DNA from 4 places in the Litchfieldella rifensis genome. Region 3 is predicted to be linked to each of the others. Evidence: predicted binding sites of a transcription regulator. Region 3 holds the regulator's gene; each other region holds the start of a gene.
The links. The regulator sigma-54, encoded in region 3, starts transcription at its own class of promoters, with help from an activator protein. The targets are predictions, from matches to a motif close to TGGCACNNNNNTTGCTNT.
Positions count from the first base shown of each region.

Region 1: ytfE (iron-sulfur cluster repair protein YtfE) is a predicted target of sigma-54. The motif match lies at 1,734-1,751, and genes of this name have one in related genera.
Region 2: ACFOEV_RS20990 (formate/nitrite transporter family protein) is a predicted target of sigma-54. The motif match lies at 2,234-2,251, and genes of this name have one in related genera.
Region 4: speB (agmatinase) is a predicted target of sigma-54. The motif match lies at 1,875-1,892, and genes of this name have one in related genera.

Region 1 covers NZ_JBHRUG010000001.1:91,926-96,127, forward strand. Annotated here, with positions in the region: gene ACFOEV_RS00410 (anaerobic ribonucleoside-triphosphate reductase activating protein) at 1-94, shown strand, start outside; gene norR (nitric oxide reductase transcriptional regulator NorR) at 100-1,635, opposite strand; gene ytfE (iron-sulfur cluster repair protein YtfE) at 1,787-2,488, shown strand; gene ACFOEV_RS00425 (nitric-oxide reductase large subunit) at 2,481-4,202, shown strand, end outside.
Region 2 covers NZ_JBHRUG010000048.1:274,865-279,066, reverse strand. Annotated here, with positions in the region: gene ACFOEV_RS21005 (winged helix-turn-helix domain-containing protein) at 1-4, shown strand, start outside; gene ACFOEV_RS21000 (gamma-glutamylcyclotransferase) at 92-664, shown strand; gene ACFOEV_RS20995 (NAD(P)-dependent oxidoreductase) at 744-1,631, opposite strand; gene ACFOEV_RS20990 (formate/nitrite transporter family protein) at 2,475-3,302, shown strand; gene ACFOEV_RS20985 (protein kinase domain-containing protein) at 3,360-4,202, shown strand, end outside.
Region 3 covers NZ_JBHRUG010000017.1:229,361-233,562, forward strand. Annotated here, with positions in the region: gene rapZ (RNase adapter RapZ) at 1-898, opposite strand, end outside; gene ptsN (PTS IIA-like nitrogen regulatory protein PtsN) at 1,006-1,494, opposite strand; gene hpf (ribosome hibernation-promoting factor, HPF/YfiA family) at 1,502-1,810, opposite strand; gene ACFOEV_RS08145 (RNA polymerase factor sigma-54) at 1,925-3,334, opposite strand; gene lptB (LPS export ABC transporter ATP-binding protein) at 3,500-4,202, opposite strand, start outside.
Region 4 covers NZ_JBHRUG010000011.1:7,241-11,442, reverse strand. Annotated here, with positions in the region: gene ACFOEV_RS04830 (hypothetical protein) at 1-256, opposite strand, end outside; gene ACFOEV_RS04825 (sigma-54 interaction domain-containing protein) at 310-1,740, opposite strand; gene speB (agmatinase) at 1,964-2,914, shown strand; gene ACFOEV_RS04815 (YjiH family protein) at 2,961-4,202, shown strand, end outside.

The DNA of each region.
Region 1 (4,202 bases), on a different contig from region 3:
AGCCGTCACCGGGGCGCCGCCCCAGTGGGCCCTCGAGCAACTGGCCAGGCAGCTCCGGCCCCACTTCGAGAGCCTGACGCTACGCCAGGAGTAGGCTGCTCACTTCATGCCCAGGCGCCGCGCCAGCTTATGCAGATTGCTGGGATCGACGCTCAGCAGCCGCGCCGCCGCCGCCCAGTTGCCGTGGGTGCGCTGCAGGGCGCGCTGGATGGCCTGGCGCTGCACACGGTCCACGCTGTCCTGCAAGGCTTCCGCGGGGGCCGCATCGGCCGCTGGGTCGTGGCGGTCGTCGGTCGATGGTGAGGCCGGTGCCAGGCTCTCCTGCGCCAGGTCGAGCAGCGCCGCCTCCAGGGTGATAATATCGCCGCGCGCCGCGCCGCGGCTCAAGGCCTTGATCGCCGCGCGGCTGATCACGTGCTCGAGTTCGCGTACATTGCCCGGCCAGCGGTAGTCGCAGAGCGCCGCCTCGGCGTCCGCCGCCAGGCGCAGGCTGCGTACCCCCAGTCGGGCGCGATTGAGTTCCAGGAAGTGCCCAGCCAGCACCAGCACGTCATTGCCCCGGTCACGCAGCGGTGGGATGCGCACCGGGTACACCGACAGCCGATGGTAGAGGTCGGCGCGGAAGTGGCCATCGCGCACGCTATCGCGCAGCCGCCGGTTGGTGGCGGCGATGATGCGCACGTTGACCCGCCGCGGCGTGTCCTCGCCGAGGCGCTGCACCTCGCCATTCTGCAACGCACGCAGCAGCTTGGCCTGGATCGCCAGCGGCAGTTCGCCAACCTCGTCGAGGAACAGGGTGCCGCCGTCGGCGGCCTCGAAGCGCCCGGGTCGTGCCGACTCAGCCCCGGAGAACGCGCCCTTCACGTGCCCGAACAGCTCGCTTTCCGCCAGCGACTCGGGCAGCGCCGCGCAGTTGACATGGACCATCGGCTTATCGCGACGCGGCGAACACTGATGCAGACGGCGGGCGAACAGTTCCTTGCCCACCCCGGTCTCGCCACTGAGCAGCACCGGCAGTTCGGAATCGGCGACCACGTCCAGCTCTTCCAGCAGGCGCTTGAGCGGCGTGCTGTGGCCGAGGATCTCACCGTCGTCATGGCGGCTGACCGGCACCCCGGCATCGTGGCGCACCACGCGCAGGCCGCGGATATCCTGCTCCAGGCGCGTCATGCGCACCGCGGCCTCGACCAGCAGGGTGAAGCGCTGCAGATCGTCCTGTGCCTGGGGGGCGAAGACCCCGGGTTGCAAGGCATCGAGGGTCAGCACCCCCCAAGGATCCCCTTCCACATGCAGGCTGATGCCCATGCAGTCATGCACATGCAGCGGCTCGCCGGAGTGCTGCTCGATCAGGCCGTCGTAGGGGTCGGGGAGGGTCGAATCCGGGGGAAAGGTCACGGTCTGGCGACTGGCCAGGATCGCCGCCAGGCGGGGATGCTGGGCGATCACGAAGCGCCGTCCCAGGGCTTCGCGCACCAACCCGTCCACCGCCACCGGGATCAGTACTTCGTCGCGCAGGCGCAGCAGGCATACCGCCCCGCAATGGAAATATTCGCGCAGCGTATTCACTAGCCGCTGCAGGCGCACGGCACTGGGCAGGTCGGTGGTGAGATCGGCAAGCAGGGTGTCCTGGAGCATGGTGATTTTTACCCTAAGAAGGTGATATCCACCCTACTCCAGTCGGGTGGTTTTTACCACGAAAAATAAAAACCCATTAATATCAGACAATTAAAACATGGCATACCACTTGCTATGGGTAGGAGGCATGTCTTTTCTTCAGGAGACCTTCATGAACCTACTCGACCAACCCGTCGGGCACCTGGCGCGCGACCTCCCCGGCGCCACCCGTGTCTTTCATGACTACCACATCGACTTCTGCTGCGGCGGTCGTGCCACCCTGCGTCAGGCGCTCGCGGAGCAGGGACTGGGAGACGACAGCCCCCACGCCAAAGCGCTGATCGAGGCCCTGGCCGCGCTCCCGGCCCAGTCGCATGATGAGCGCGACTGGCGCCAGGCCACGCCGAGCGAGCTGATCGATCATATCCTGGTCCGCTATCACCAGGTGCATCGTCAGCAGCTCAGCGAGCTGCTGCGCCTGGCCCGCCGCGTCGAGCAGGTGCACGGCGACAAACTCGACTGCCCCAACGGCCTGGCCGACCACCTGGACACCATGCGTCAGGAAATGGAAAGCCACATGCAGAAGGAAGAACAGATCCTCTTCCCCATGCTCAAGCGCGGCCTAGTCGATCAGGCCCAGGGCCCCATCGCCGTGATGCGTCACGAACACGACGATCATGGCGCGGCGCTCGAGCGACTGATGGCCCTGACCCACGACATCACCACGCCCAAGGGCGCCTGCACCACCTGGCGCGCCCTCTATGCCGGTCTGCGCGAGCTGCGCGACGACCTGATGGAACACATCCACCTGGAGAACAACATCCTGTTCGAAGACCGCATAGCGCCTAGCGTCGGGGAGGTGCAACATGGGTGAGTATCGTCGACTCTGGTGGATGCTGATCGCCGTCCTGGCGATCACGTTCGGCATCCTGGGTTACTTCGGCCGCGAGGTCTATCGCCAGGCACCGCCGATCCCCGATCAGGTGGTCACCGAACAGGGCCAACTGCTGATGAGCGAGGAGAGTATCCTCGACGGCCAGACCGCCTGGCAGTCGGTGGGTGGCATGCAGCTCGGCTCGATCTGGGGTCACGGTGCCTACCAGGCACCCGACTGGACCGCCGACTGGTTGCATCGCGAACTGCTGGCCTGGCTCGACCTGGCCGCCGAGGAGGAGTACGGCCAACCCTACGCCGAACTCGATCGCGAACAGCAGGGCGTGCTCGAGAATCGACTCAAGGCCGAATACCGCACCAATACCTACGATGAGGTGCGCGATCGGGTGGTGATCTCCGAGCGACGTGTCCAGGCCATCGCCGCCACCGCCGACTACTACGATCGGCTGTTCGGTGGCGCCCCGGAGCTGCAGGGCACCCGCCAGAGCTATGCCATGAAGGAGGACACGCTGCCCAGCGCCGAGCGTCGCGCGCAGATGACCGACTTCTTCTTCTGGACCGCCTGGGCCGCTGCCACTGAGCGTCCCGACAGCAGTGCCACCTACACCAACAACTGGCCGCACGAGCCGCTGATCGACAACCGGCCGACGGCGGAGAACATCATCTGGTCGATCGCCAGCGTGGTGCTGTTGATCGCCGGCGTCGGCCTGTTGGTGTGGGCCTGGGCCTTCCTGCGCAAGGAAGAGGAGGAACCAGCAGCGCCCAAGCAGGATCCGCTCACCGGTTTCCCGCTCACCGCATCGCAGAAGGCGCTGGGCAAGTATCTGCTGCTGGTGGTGGGCCTGTTCACCTTCCAGGTCATCCTGGGCGGGGCGACCGCGCACTATACCGTGGAGGGCCAACACTTCTACGGGATAGAACTGTCACGCTGGTTCCCCTACTCGCTGCTGCGCACCTGGCACATCCAAAGCGCGCTGTTCTGGATCGCCACCGGTTTCCTCGCCGCGGGCCTGTTCCTGGCCCCGATCATCAACGGCGGCAAGGACCCCAAGTTCCAGAAACTGGGCGTGGATATCCTGTTCTGGGCACTGGTCGCCGTGGTGGTCGGCTCCTTCGTCGGCAACTACCTGGCGATCAACCAGATCATGCCCGCCAACTGGAGCTTCTGGCTGGGTCATCAGGGCTACGAGTACGTCGACCTGGGCCGCCTGTGGCAGATCGGCAAGTTCCTGGGCATCGTGTTCTGGCTGGCACTGATGCTGCGCGGCATCGTGCCGGCGCTGTTCAAGCCCGGCGACAAGAACCTGCTGGCCCTGTTCACCGCCTCAGTAGTGTGCATCGGGCTGTTCTACGGTGCCGGTTTCTTCTACGGCGAGCGCACCCACCTCTCGGTGATGGAGTACTGGCGCTGGTGGATCGTCCACCTGTGGGTCGAAGGCTTCTTCGAGGTCTTCGCCACTACCGCGCTGGCCTTCATCTTCTATAACATGGGGCTGGTGTCGCGCACCGTGGCCACCAGCGCCAGCCTGGCCTCCGCCTCGCTGTTCATGCTCGGCGGCATTCCCGGCACCTTCCACCACCTCTACTTCTCCGGCACCACCACGCCGGTGATGGCGGTGGGGGCAACCTTCAGTGCCCTGGAAGTGGTGCCGCTGGTGGTGCTCGGCTACGAGGCGTGGGAGAACTGGCGCCTC
Region 2 (4,202 bases), on a different contig from region 3:
CTAGCGGTGGGCTCCCGCATGAAAACACCGACCTGCACGCAACTGATCGGATGCTTGAGAATGGCGGCAGAGTTCCAATAATGTTGGCGACATGACATTCGATACCACGCACATCAACCAGCAACGCATGCCCCTCGACGACCAGGCCGAACTCTGGTTGTTCGGTTACGGCTCGCTGCTCTGGAAGGCCGAGTTTCCCTACCATGAGCGCCACCCCGCCCATATCCGCGGCTGGGTGCGGCGTTTCTGGCAGGGCTCGCACGACCATCGCGGCACTCCGGAGGCGCCCGGTCGTGTCGTCACATTGGTCAGCGAACCCGGCGCCATCTGCCAGGGCATGGCCTATCGGATCGATGCCGAGACCCTGCGCCCGCTGGATATCCGCGAGAAGAACGGCTATCTGCGCGAGATCGTGACACTGCACTTCACCGACGGCAGCCACGCCGAAGGGCTGGTCTACATCGCCACGGAAGACAACGCCGCCTTCCTCGGCGAAGCACCACTCGACACCATGGCGCAGCAGATCGCCAGCGCCCATGGTCCCAGCGGCCCCAACCGTGACTACCTGCTGAACCTGGCTACCTCGCTCGAGGGGCTTGGCGCGGAGGACCGCCACGTGTTCGCGCTGGCGGATCAGGTCCGGCGTTACTCGTCGCAGCACTGAAGGCCCTACGCGACCGGCTACCACGGCCGCATCCTGGGCTTTCTCGAAACACCGGCGCACCAAGCCAGAGCCACCATCGCTACGACTGTGTATTGAGCCGCCTGAGCTCCCGCATCAGCCCGCTGTGGTCGAGGTCGCCATCGCCGTGCTCGACCATGGCGGCAAACAGCGCATCGGCCGTGCGTGCAACGGGGAGTTCCAGTCCCAACGCTTCGGCCCGCTCTAGTGCGGTGCGGGTATCCTTGAGCTGGTACTTGGCCGCGCCGCCCGGCTCGTAATTCTCTTCGAGCATGCGCTGGCCATGCTGGCGAAGTATCGGCGAGTCGGCGAACCCTCCGGCCAGAGCGTCCCGTACCTTGGCCGGATCGGCACCTCCTCGCTCAGCGAACAGTAAGGCCTCGGCCACGGTGGCGATGGTACTGGCGACGATCATCTGGTTGGCCAGCTTGGTTTGCTGACCGGTGCCGGCGGGGCCGACATGCACTGGGCGACCCAGGGCCGAAAGCACGTCTTGCGACTGATCGAACGCCTCACTGGCGCCACCCACCATGATCGCCAGGCTGGCGTCCATCGCTCCTTTCTGGCCGCCCGATACCGGGGCGTCCAGGTAGGCTACATTGCGCACTTCACAGCGCCGGGCCTGCTCGATGGCCGTTTCCACCGGGATCGAACTCATCACGATCAGTGTGGCGCCAGGCGTCAGGGCGTCGACGGCATTCTCGCCGCCGCTGCCGAACAGCACTGCGTCACAAGTCGGGCCATCGCTGAGCATGCAGATCAGTACATCCACCCCTGTTGCGGCAGCGGCGGGCGTTTCGCATACCACACCTCCTTCCGCCACGATCCTGTCCAGCTTTTCCGGGGAGCGGTTCCAGGCTTGCAGGTCATAGCCGGCTGCCAGCAGGTTGAGCGCCATGGGCTCGCCCATCAGCCCCGTTCCGATAAACCCGATACGTTTCTTGTTCATGCGTTACCTCGTGGCACCTTGATTTCCTCGTCCTCGATATGCGTCAGGACGATCATAATCGCAAACTGCGCCCAATGATCGGGATGAGGTGGTACAGCAATGGAATTCGACCATGCAACGGGTCGAATGCTCAAGGCTGGCAACGAGAAAGCCCGGCCGTGGTACTACCGGCCGGGCTTTGAAAACTATCCTTGTGCAAGTCACCACGAACGTCCTGCCCGTGCCTCCTTGTCGTATCGAGTCTCCCTACTCAGTTCTCCCGTGAGTCTCCCTGCCTCACTTACACAGTGTTACACAACAGTGACCGTTTGTATGCAGGAAATCCACGATACCCACCGTATGGATCTCATCATTCTTAGAGTTTAAGCAGGATTGACCACTGGAGGCGTGCGCTATACCGGGAGCTCTCTGAAGACGAGGTGTGTGTCCCAATCAGCGATGCCTGATGCACAGCCTCAGGGCATAGGCGCCTTTGCCTGCATCATCTTGAAGCCCCCTTATGCGTGTAGCGCCTCTTTCAGCGTGTGCTTGCGTCAGGTCAGACGCCTCACAAGCACTTTAATCAATTGAAATCAAATGCCTTTCCATCACTTCAGAATGCTGGGCACAACTTTTGCTTAGCCATAGTCACTGGTGATTGTTGATGAGTCATCATCTGGGCAACGGAGCCCTGACAAGCTGAGCAATAACTGGACAATGGCGTCCTCACGTATCTGCAAGACAGAGTGCGTGCGGACGCTTTTTTATTGCCTCCACATGACAGGGACAAGTCTTCAGCTTGAAGAGAACCAGCGCATGGCTCGCCGGGATCGTAAAACCTGATCGTTGCATGAGGGAATAAAGATGTCTTATTTAGTTCCATCGGAATTCGTGACAAAAATGGTTGACGCTGGTGAATCGAAGATTCACATGTCAACGCGAGACACCTTGATCAGAGCCTATATGGCCGGCGCCATTCTGGCATTGGCCGCGGTCTTTGCAGTGACCGTGGCGGTTGAGACCGGTGTCTTCCTGATTGGTGCCATTCTGTTCCCTGTCGGTTTTTGCATGCTCTACTTGATGGGCTTCGATCTGTTGACCGGCGTCTTCATGCTGACCCCGTTGGCGCTACTGGACAAGCGCGCTGGCGTGACAGTAAACGGTATCCTGAGAAACTGGGGCCTGGTGTTTGTGGGTAACTTCGCCGGTGCACTGACCGTTGCTTTCATGATGGCGTTCGTTTTCACCTATGGCTTCAACACGGATCCCGGCCCCGTGGGTGCGAAGATCGCTGGTGTCGGTGAAGCGCGTACCCTGGGCTATGCCGAATACGGCGCCGCTGGTTGGGTCACTATCTTCATTCGCGGGATGCTGTGTAATTGGATGGTCTCCATGGGCGTCGTGGGTGCCATGATCTCCACCAATGTCAGCGGCAAGGTCATCGCCATGTGGATGCCGATCATGCTGTTCTTCTTCATGGCTTTCGAGCACTCCGTTGTCAACATGTTTCTGTTCCCTTCCGCGATGATAATGGGTGGTGGGTTCTCCATCATGGACTATCTGATCTGGAACGAGATCCCGACGGTTCTGGGTAACCTGGTCGGCGGACTCGCCTTTACCGGCTTGACGCTGTACACCACGCACGTGCGTACTGCGTCCAAGCGCGCATCCGCCAAGCCTGTCACGACCTAATCAGAAGAAACAAAAAAGCCTCGACCGGTTTTTCTGGTCGAGGCTTTGGTCAGCCTTATGAACCGATTAAAAATTTCCGTTGGCCAGCATTCCGATAAAGGTCGCAAGGCCTTTAATCAGGACTTTCATGGCTGCCATATCCCGAGAGAGCCCCAGCTCAGCCTGAAAGGCATCGCCATTGCCATGGCCGACGGGATCAGCACCAGTGAAGTCAGTCACATCGCCAGTGAAACGGCAGTCAAGAGCTTTCTTGACGACTATTTCTGCACCTCGGAGGCCTGGTCGGTCAACAATGCCGTCCAGCGGGTATTGACGGCCACCAACTCCTGGCTGCACTCACAGAGCCGCAACGGCCCCTACCGTTACGATAAAGACAAAGGCTATGTGTGCACCCTCAGCGCCATGGTGATCAAGTCGACCACGGCCTATCTCTTTCATGTCGGCGACACCCGAATCTACCGATTGCATGACAATGGCCTGGAACAGCTCACCCACGATCATCGGCTGTGGATATCGCAGGATCAAGGTTATCTGAGCCGAGCGTTGGGTGCCGATTCGCTGGTGGAGATCGATCACCGGTCATTGACGATCAAGACAGGCGATGTGTTTATCCTGGCAACCGATGGGGTTCATGAGCATGTCGATGCGCAATTCATCATCCACACCATCAATGGGCACCTAACGAATCTGAATGAAGCGGCCAGACGCATCGTCGAGCACGCCTACCAGCAGGGAAGCGAGGACAATCTCAGCATCCAGATCGTCCGCATCGATGACGTACCTCTGGAAACGTCCCCTGAGCTTCACCAGCAGATCGATCAACTGCCCTTCCCTCCTATCCTGGAGCCCAGGGCCCGGTTCGATGGCTATACGATTCTTCGCGAAGTGCATGCCAGCAGC
Region 3 (4,202 bases):
CGTGCTGGGGCTCGGAGGGCGAAGGTGCAATGGCGGTATGAATGCCCAATTCACGATGACGTAGCCTGACACCCGGGTAGTCGGTGGCAAAATGGCGAGCCAGTCGCTCGGCGAGATAGACCGAACGGTGCTGGCCGCCGGTGCAGCCGATGGCCACGGTGACATAGCTGCGATGGCAGGCCTGATAGGCGGGCAACCAGCGTTCGAGCCAGGCGCTGATGTCGTGAGCCATGTCAACGACATCGGGATAGCGTTCGAGAAACTCGACGATTTCGGTATCGCGTCCGTTGAACTGACGCAGTCGCGGATCCCAGTAGGGGTTGGGCAGGCAGCGAGCATCGAAGACGGTGTCGGCGTCTAGAGGGACGCCGCGTTTGAAGCCGAAGGATTCGAAGGTCAGGGTCAGTTGCCGGTCGGTGTGTTGGGCGACCTGCTCGGCGATACGCCCGCGCAGCTCATGGACCGACAGGCGTGAGGTATCGATGACCAGGTCCGCCAGATCGCGAATCTCGGCCAGGGCCTGTTCTTCGGAATCGATGGCTTCGGCTAGGGTCATGTCGCTGTCCCGGGTTAGCGGATGACGTCGCCGTGTCGCCGAGTAACGTTCGAGCAGAATCTTGGCTTCGGTGGTCAGGTACACGACCTGGCAGTCGACCCCTTTGCGGTCCACGGCCTCCAGTAGTGTGGGGAAGCGACGCAAGGCACCGGGCAGATTGCGCGCATCGATGCTGACAGCAACCGATGAGCGCTGCGTTTCGCCGTCTTGAAGCTCGTTCAGCAGCGACCCCAGCAGCATGGCAGGTAGATTGTCGATGGCGTAGAAGCCGAGATCCTCGAGCGCCTGCAAGGCAATGGACTTCCCCGAACCGGAGCGGCCGCTGATGATCACGAGCTGCATGGTCGTCTCCTGTGAGCGGGGTGAAAGGGTGAGCGTCATGGTGGTAGGCAGCGCACCGGCTGCCCATCCGAATGCTTGGACTGCGCTACGTTCAGACCGTGCCGGAGTCAGGCCATACCGGCTGCCGGGTCATTGTCCTGGCGACGAATGGCGTCGAGCAGAATGTCGTAGAGCTGTCGCTGGCTATCGCTCTTGCGCAGTCGCTGCCGAGTATCGGCGTCGTTCATCACGGCGGCGACTTGCCCAAGCAATGCCAGGTGTGTGTCATCGGCCTCTTCGGGGACCAGCAGCACGAACACCAGGTCCACGGGCTCACCATCCACGGCATCGAAGTCTATCGGCTCGGCGAGTTTGAGAAAGCCGGCCAGTGGTGCCTTGCAGTGGGGATCGCGGGCATGGGGAATGGCAACGCCGTTGCCGATCCCCGTGCTGCCGAGGCGCTCTCGTCCGATCAGGCGGCTGAATACCTCCTGGCTGTCGAGGCTGGGCGTATTCTGGGCGATGAAGGTGCTGAAGAATTCCAGCACCCGCTTCTTGCTTCCCCCGGGCACATCGAACAGGGTGCGCTCCGGGGGCAGAATGGCTTGCAGATTCATGGGCAGGTCAGCGGACACCGGCACCCTGGGCGCGGGCCTGTGCCTTTTCCTTGTGTTTGACCAGTTGCCGATCGAGCTTGTCGGCCAGGGCATCAATAGCAGCGTACATGTCACCGTCTTTGGCATCGGCGTGCAAATCAGCACCGGCAGCGTGCAATGTGCAAGCGGCTTGTTGGCGCTCCTTTTCGATCGAGAGGGTAACCTGGACTGTTGTGATGTTGTCGTAGTGTCGCTCTAGACGTGTGAGCTTTTCATTGACGTAGTCACGCAGTGCGTCGGTCAGTTCGACGTGATGGCCGGTGATATTGACTTGCATGGCACGCTCCTGTTCCTTGCGGATGTCGATTCGATTGTAACCCTTTTTGGCGCCCTGCAAACCCCCTGGCGCAGGGGGATTTCCATCGTTCGGATCCGGCTCGTCATTGCCCTGTCAAGACAGGCGTTTACGCTCGCTCGACGGAGGGATGCCCATGGCTTCACGGTACTTGGCCACTGTACGCCTGGCGACCTTGATGCCGCTGGCGGCGAGTGCCTCGACCAATTTGCTGTCGGATAGCGGTTTGCGCGACGGCTCCTCGCCGATCAGCTTTTTCAGGCGGGCACGGATGGCGGTGCTGGAGTGGGCGTCGCCTTCCTCGCCGCCGACGTGACTCGAAAAGAAGAACTTGAGTTCGAAGACACCGCGGGGGGTGTGGATGAACTTCTGGGTCGTGACACGAGAGATGGTCGACTCGTGCATGTCCACTGCCTGGGCAATATCGGCCAGCACCAGCGGTTTCATGGCGACTTCACCCTGCTCGAGGAAGTCGAGTTGACGTGACATGATCTCGCGCCCTACCCGCAACAGGGTATCGTTGCGGCTCGAAAGACTCTTCAACAGCCAGCGGGCCTCCTGCAGATGCTGCTTCATGAAGGTATTGTCGTCGCTCTTGTCGGCGCGCCTGATCAGTGCCGCATAGTCGGGCTGGATTCGCATGCGGGGCAGAGCATCGGCATTGAGCTCGATACGCCACCCCTCGGGGGTATGGCGCGCGATCAGGTCGGGGATCACGTAATCGCTGCCACTGTCATCGAAGGCCAGTCCGGGCCGCGGGTCCAGCGAGCGCACCAAGGCGATCACCGCATCGAGCTGATCGTCCTCCAGGCGCAAGCGGCGTTTGAGCAGCTTGCGATCATCGGCGGCCAGGGCATCGAGGAACTGGCGCACCAATCGCTTGGCCTGAGGCAGCAGCGGGATGTCGTCGGGCAGTGCGCCCAGCTGTAACAGCAGGCATTCGCGCAGTTCACGGGCGCAGACGCCGGTGGGTTCGAATTGCTGAAGATGCAGCAGCACCTGTTCGACGTCGGCACTCTTGAGGCTCGGCAGTCCCTGGTGGCGCAAGCCTTCGCAGAGGTCGTCAAGGTCGCTGTCGAGATAGCCGTTGTGATCCACGGCGTCGATCAGGCTTTCAGCGATCAGGCGTTCGCGGCTGCCCAGGTCGGTCATCGCCAATTGCCAGAGCAGGTGATCATGCAGGCTCTCACCGCTGGCATTGCGATCGAAGTCCGGGGCGTCGCCACCGGAGGCAGGTGCCATGTCCTGGTAGGTATCGGACCAGTCGCTGTCCACCGCCAGTTCACTGGGGATCTCACTGGCCCAGTCGTCCTCGGGCGTGTCGATGGTGTCCTGTTCGCCATAGCCGTCGTCGAGTTCCAGCATGGGGTTGGATTCCAGCGCCTGCTGGATTTCCTGGCGCAGGTCCAGCGTGGAAAGCTGCAGCAGAGCAATGGCCTGCTGAAGCTGCGGCGTCATGGTCAGCTGGGTGCCGATGCGAAGCTGCAACGAGGGTTTCATGGCCATGGCAAAATTTGCATCAGTGACAAATGAATCGACACGTTAGCCCGCTGCGAGAAACCTTGCAAGCGCTAATATAAGCAATAAACGTGCCACCCGCAATCCGCATGCCATAGCGGCTTGATAAGAAGAATATCAGCAGCTTGGTTGTGAATGAAGGGCCTGGACGGTTCAAAGGCGAAAGTCCTCGCCCAGATAGATGTCACGAACTTGCTGGTTCGCCAGAATGGCCGTGGCGTCGCCTTCGGCGATGATCTGGCCGTCGCCGACGATATAGGCGCGGTCACAGATGTCCAGCGTGTCGCGCACATTGTGGTCGGTGATCAGCACGCCGATACCGCGGCTCTTCAACTGGCGGATGATGCCCTTGATATCGCCCACCGAAATGGGGTCGACGCCGGCGAAGGGCTCATCGAGCAGGATGAAATCCGGTTCCGTTGCCAGCGCCCTGGCAATTTCCACGCGGCGTCGTTCGCCCCCGGACAGGCTCATCCCCAAGTTGTCGCGAATATGGGTGACATGGAACTCTTCGAGCAGTTCTTCGAGACGTGCTTGGCGTCCGGCGAGGTCGAGGTCGCGGCGGGTTTCGAGGATCGCCATGACGTTGTCGGCTACCGATAGCTTGCGAAAGATCGAGGCCTCCTGGGGCAGGTACCCGATCCCCGCTCGGGCACGCTCATGCATGGCGGCGCCGGAAAGATCGCGGTCGTCGATGAAGACCTTGCCGGCGTCGGCGCGGACCAGCCCGACGATCATGTAGAAGGAGGTGGTCTTGCCGGCCCCGTTGGGGCCCAGCAGACCGACGATATGGCTCTGATCGATGGTCAGGCTGATGTCCTGTACCACGCGGCGGCGCTTGTAGCTCTTGGCCAGA
Region 4 (4,202 bases), on a different contig from region 3:
CGAGTTGCACCAGCGTTCGCATCAGGGTGCTGACCGATTCAGCAGGTAGCGAGTATTCGTTCATCAAGGCCTCGAGACGGCGCTCGAAGTTGGCTTGGCGCTCGCGTTCCTGTTGCTGGCGACGTTCTTCCAGGGATGGCACATCCGCTTTCGGCTCGGCAACCGTCTTGCTGGCAGAGCCTTCCAGCTCCTTGAGAGCTTCGGCAAATGCATCGTCGAGTTCACGGAATTTACGCAGTTTCTCGCGTTCATCCATAGGCTTGTGCGGTTTTTGATATCTCATTCGCGTCTTTTATCGCTGACTATTCATTAATGATGGGAAATTCTCAGACCGTATTTGTTCAGCTTGCGCACCACACTAGGCTGACTGATTCCCAACCGGTCAGCCATGGCATAGGTACTAGGCAGTTGCTGGCATAGCCGGGCAAGCATCTCGCGCTCGATACGTGCCATGGCTTGCTTGAGGGTTTCCTGATCACCGAGCCGGTGAGTCACGGCATGAGACGGTGAGCGTTCATTTTCCAATAGTATACCGTCGTCGGGTGCCTTGGCGAAACCAGATGGTGATTGCTGCATATTGCCGGCGATGACGTCATCGGCCGCCGACAACCAGGCCCGCTCCAGCCAGTTCTCCAGTTCCCGCACATTACCTGGCCAGTCGTGGCCCATCAACTCCGGCCATACACTGGCATGCAGAATCTTGTGCTGACCGTAACGTTGGTTGAGCCGTTGCAGTTGCAATTCGGCCAGGCCGGGGATGTCCTCGCGGCGCTCGCGCAGTGGCGGCAGCGTGACAGGAATCACGTTCAGACGATAGTAGAGATCGAGCCGGAAGCTTCCTTCCTCGACGCGACTGGCCAGGTCCTGGTTGGTCGCCACCACCAGGCGGAAGTCGACGCGACGCGGCCGGGTGTCCCCGAGACGGGTCAGGCTACCGTCCTGGATGACCTTGAGCAACTTGGTCTGCATGGGCAGCGGCAATTCGCCGATCTCATCGAGAAACAAGGTGCCGCCGTCGGCCTGCTCGAGCAAACCGGCCTTGCCCTGGCGGGTGGCGCCGCTGAATGCGCCGGGCTGGTAACCAAACATCTCGGACTCGAACAGGCTTTCGGGAATGGCGGCACAGTTGACATCGATGAAGGGGCCCTCGCGGCGCTGGCTCCAGGCATGCAACTGGCGGGCGAACGCCGTCTTGCCCACGCCGGACTCGCCGAGCATCAGCACCGTGGCATCGGTAGGTGCCACTCGCTTGAGCAACAAGGCGATCTCGCGCATGACACCGCTGCGCACCTGCAGGCTATCGAGTTCCAGTTCGTCGCCGATCGAAGCGGCACTGGCACGCTTGAGGTGTTCGCTGAACCGCTGCTGCAGCAGGGCATATTCATCCTGCAGAAACTGCAGGTCGGTCAGGTCCATCGAGCGGCTGACGATCCGCACCAGTTGGCCGTCGATGAACACCGGATGGGCCTGGGCGATCACCCGCCGCCCGGTCCCGGTCTGCTGCATGAGCTGGGCCGGCTGGCCGGTGCGCATCACCTCCATGCTGACCGATGGCTTGAGAATGCCGCGCTCCTCGAGTTGCTGCACGGTGGAAGCACACAACTCCTCGCGTGACAGGCCATAGACCGCTGCCGCCCCTGGGCTGACGTCGATCACGCTGCCCTGCCCGTCGACGATGAAGAAGTGGTCGTTGGCGGTGTCGATGATGGTCTTCAGGACTTGGCTGTCGATATGACTCATGTATTTACCCCGCGAGTGACTGCGCAATACATTATTGCATCAATGATACATAAATGCATCGATTCGCGACGACTCAATGATGTAAAAACGCATCGGCATTGAGAAAATTCAATGCAAATCATACAGGTATGATTTGGCACGCAATGTGCAATGCCTTGGTAGCCGTCTCTGATGACAACCACAATTTCCTCCGCATCGCGGCGGTAACCCAAAGGAGAACCTGATGAGCGATTTCAACCAACCGCTGGGCGGCAACGAGATGCCGCGCTTCGGCGGCCCGGCGACCATGATGCGCCTGCCTACCCAGGAAACGGCTGCCGGCCTGGATGCGGCTTTCATCGGCGTGCCGCTGGACGTGGGCACTTCCAACCGCCCCGGGGCGCGCCTGGGCCCGCGCCAGATCCGCGATGAATCGCGCATGCTGCGCCCCTACAACATGGCCACCCGTGCGGCCCCCTTCGACAGCCTGCAGGTGGCGGATATCGGTGACGTGCCGATCAACACCTTCCACCTGCCCAAGAGCATGGACATCATCACCGCCTTCTACGACGAGGTGCTGGCGCATGGCTGCACGCCGTTGACCCTGGGCGGCGATCACACCGTGACACTGCCGATCCTGCGGGCCATCGCCAAACGTCACGGCCCGGTGGGGCTGATCCATGTCGACGCCCACGCCGACGTCAACGATCACATGTTCGGCGAATCCATCGCCCACGGTACGCCGATCCGTCGCGCCCAGGAAGAAGGCTTGCTCGACAGCCGCCGGGTGGTGCAGATCGGCCTGCGCGGTACCGGCTATGCCGCCGACGACTTCGACTGGTGCCGCGATCAGGGCTTCCGCGTGATGACCGCCGAGCAGTGCTGGTACAAGTCGCTCGAACCGCTGATGGGCGAGGTGCGCGAGCAGATGGGCGATGGCCCGGTCTATATCACCTTCGATATCGATGGTCTGGACCCGTCCGTCGCCCCGGGCACGGGCACCGTCGAGGCCGGCGGCCTGACCATGCCGCAGGGCCTGGAGATCGTGCGTGGTGCCTGGGGGCTGAACGTGGTCGGCGGCGACCTGATGGAAGTCGCTCCGCCCTACGATCCGAGCGGCAATACCGCCTTGATGGGCGCCACCCTGCTCTACGAAATGCTGTGCGTGCTGCCCGGTGTGATGCGCCGCAATTGAAATTCACCCTATTCCAACGACAACAATGCCAATTGAGGTAACCACGATGTCTTCCTCTCTCGATACCGCCACCGACAACGAGGTGGTCGCTGCCAGGCCCATCAGCCCGCGCAGCCTGCTGAAATTCCTGATCCCCTCGCTGATCGGCGTGGGGATGTTCCTGGTTCCGTTCTCGGTCGGCGATACCATCAATATCGGCATGGGGTTGCTGGCCGATGGTCTCAAGGCGTTGCTCGGCGGTGCGTTGCCGGCCATTGCCGTGATCGTGCTGTGCTTGTCGGTGCTGCTCACGACCCTGGTCAAGGTCGCCAAGCCCGGTTGGGCCCACGAGGGGGTGTTCAAGGAAATGTTCGATGTCGGGCCGTTGTGGTTCGGCATGCGCATACTGGGCGCGGCCTTCGCACTGATGACTTTCTTCCAGTTCGGCCCGGAGTTCGTCACTGCGTCGTTCACTGGCGGCGTGATGCTCAACGACCTGGCGCCGGTGCTGCTGACCTTCTTCTTCTTCGCCGCCCTGCTGCTGCCCTTCCTGGTCGACTTCGGTTTCATGGAGTTCATCGGCAGCCTGGTGCGCAAGCCGTTCCGAATGATCTTCGGGCTGCCGGGCCGCAGCGCCATCGATGCCACGGCGTCGTGGATGGGGTCGGGCACGGTGGGCGTGCTGATCACCTCCCAGCAGTACGAGAAGGGCTACTACAATCGTCGTGAAGCGGCGGTGATCGCCACCAACTTTTCCATCGTGTCGATCGCCTTCAGCCTGTTGATCACCAGCTTCGTCGATCTCAATCACATGTTCATCCCGTTCTACTTCACCGTGGTGGTGTCGGGGCTGACCGCGGCGGTGGTGGTACCGCGTCTGCCGCCGCTGTCCCGCAAGCCGGACACCTACTACGAACCGGTCGGCTGCCAACTGGCCGAGAAGACCACCGGTGACATGGGCGTGCTGCGCTACAGCTTGATCCAGGCGGTAGCGCGCGCCGAGAAGGCGCCCGGCCCGCGTGATCTGGTCCGCAGTGCGCTGCTCAATGTGGCCGACATCTTCCTGGCCCTGCTGCCACTGGTGATGGCCATCGGCACCGTGGCGCTGATCCTCGCCGAGTTCACGCCGCTGTTCACCTGGCTGTCATACCCGATGGTGCCGGTGCTCGAGCTGTTGCGCATTCCCGAGGCCCAGGCCGCCGCGCCCGCGACCCTGGTAGGCTTCGCCGACATGTTCCTGCCGGCGGTACTGGCGACCAATATCGAAAGCGAGCTGACGCGCTTCGTGATCGCCTGCCTGTCGCTGACC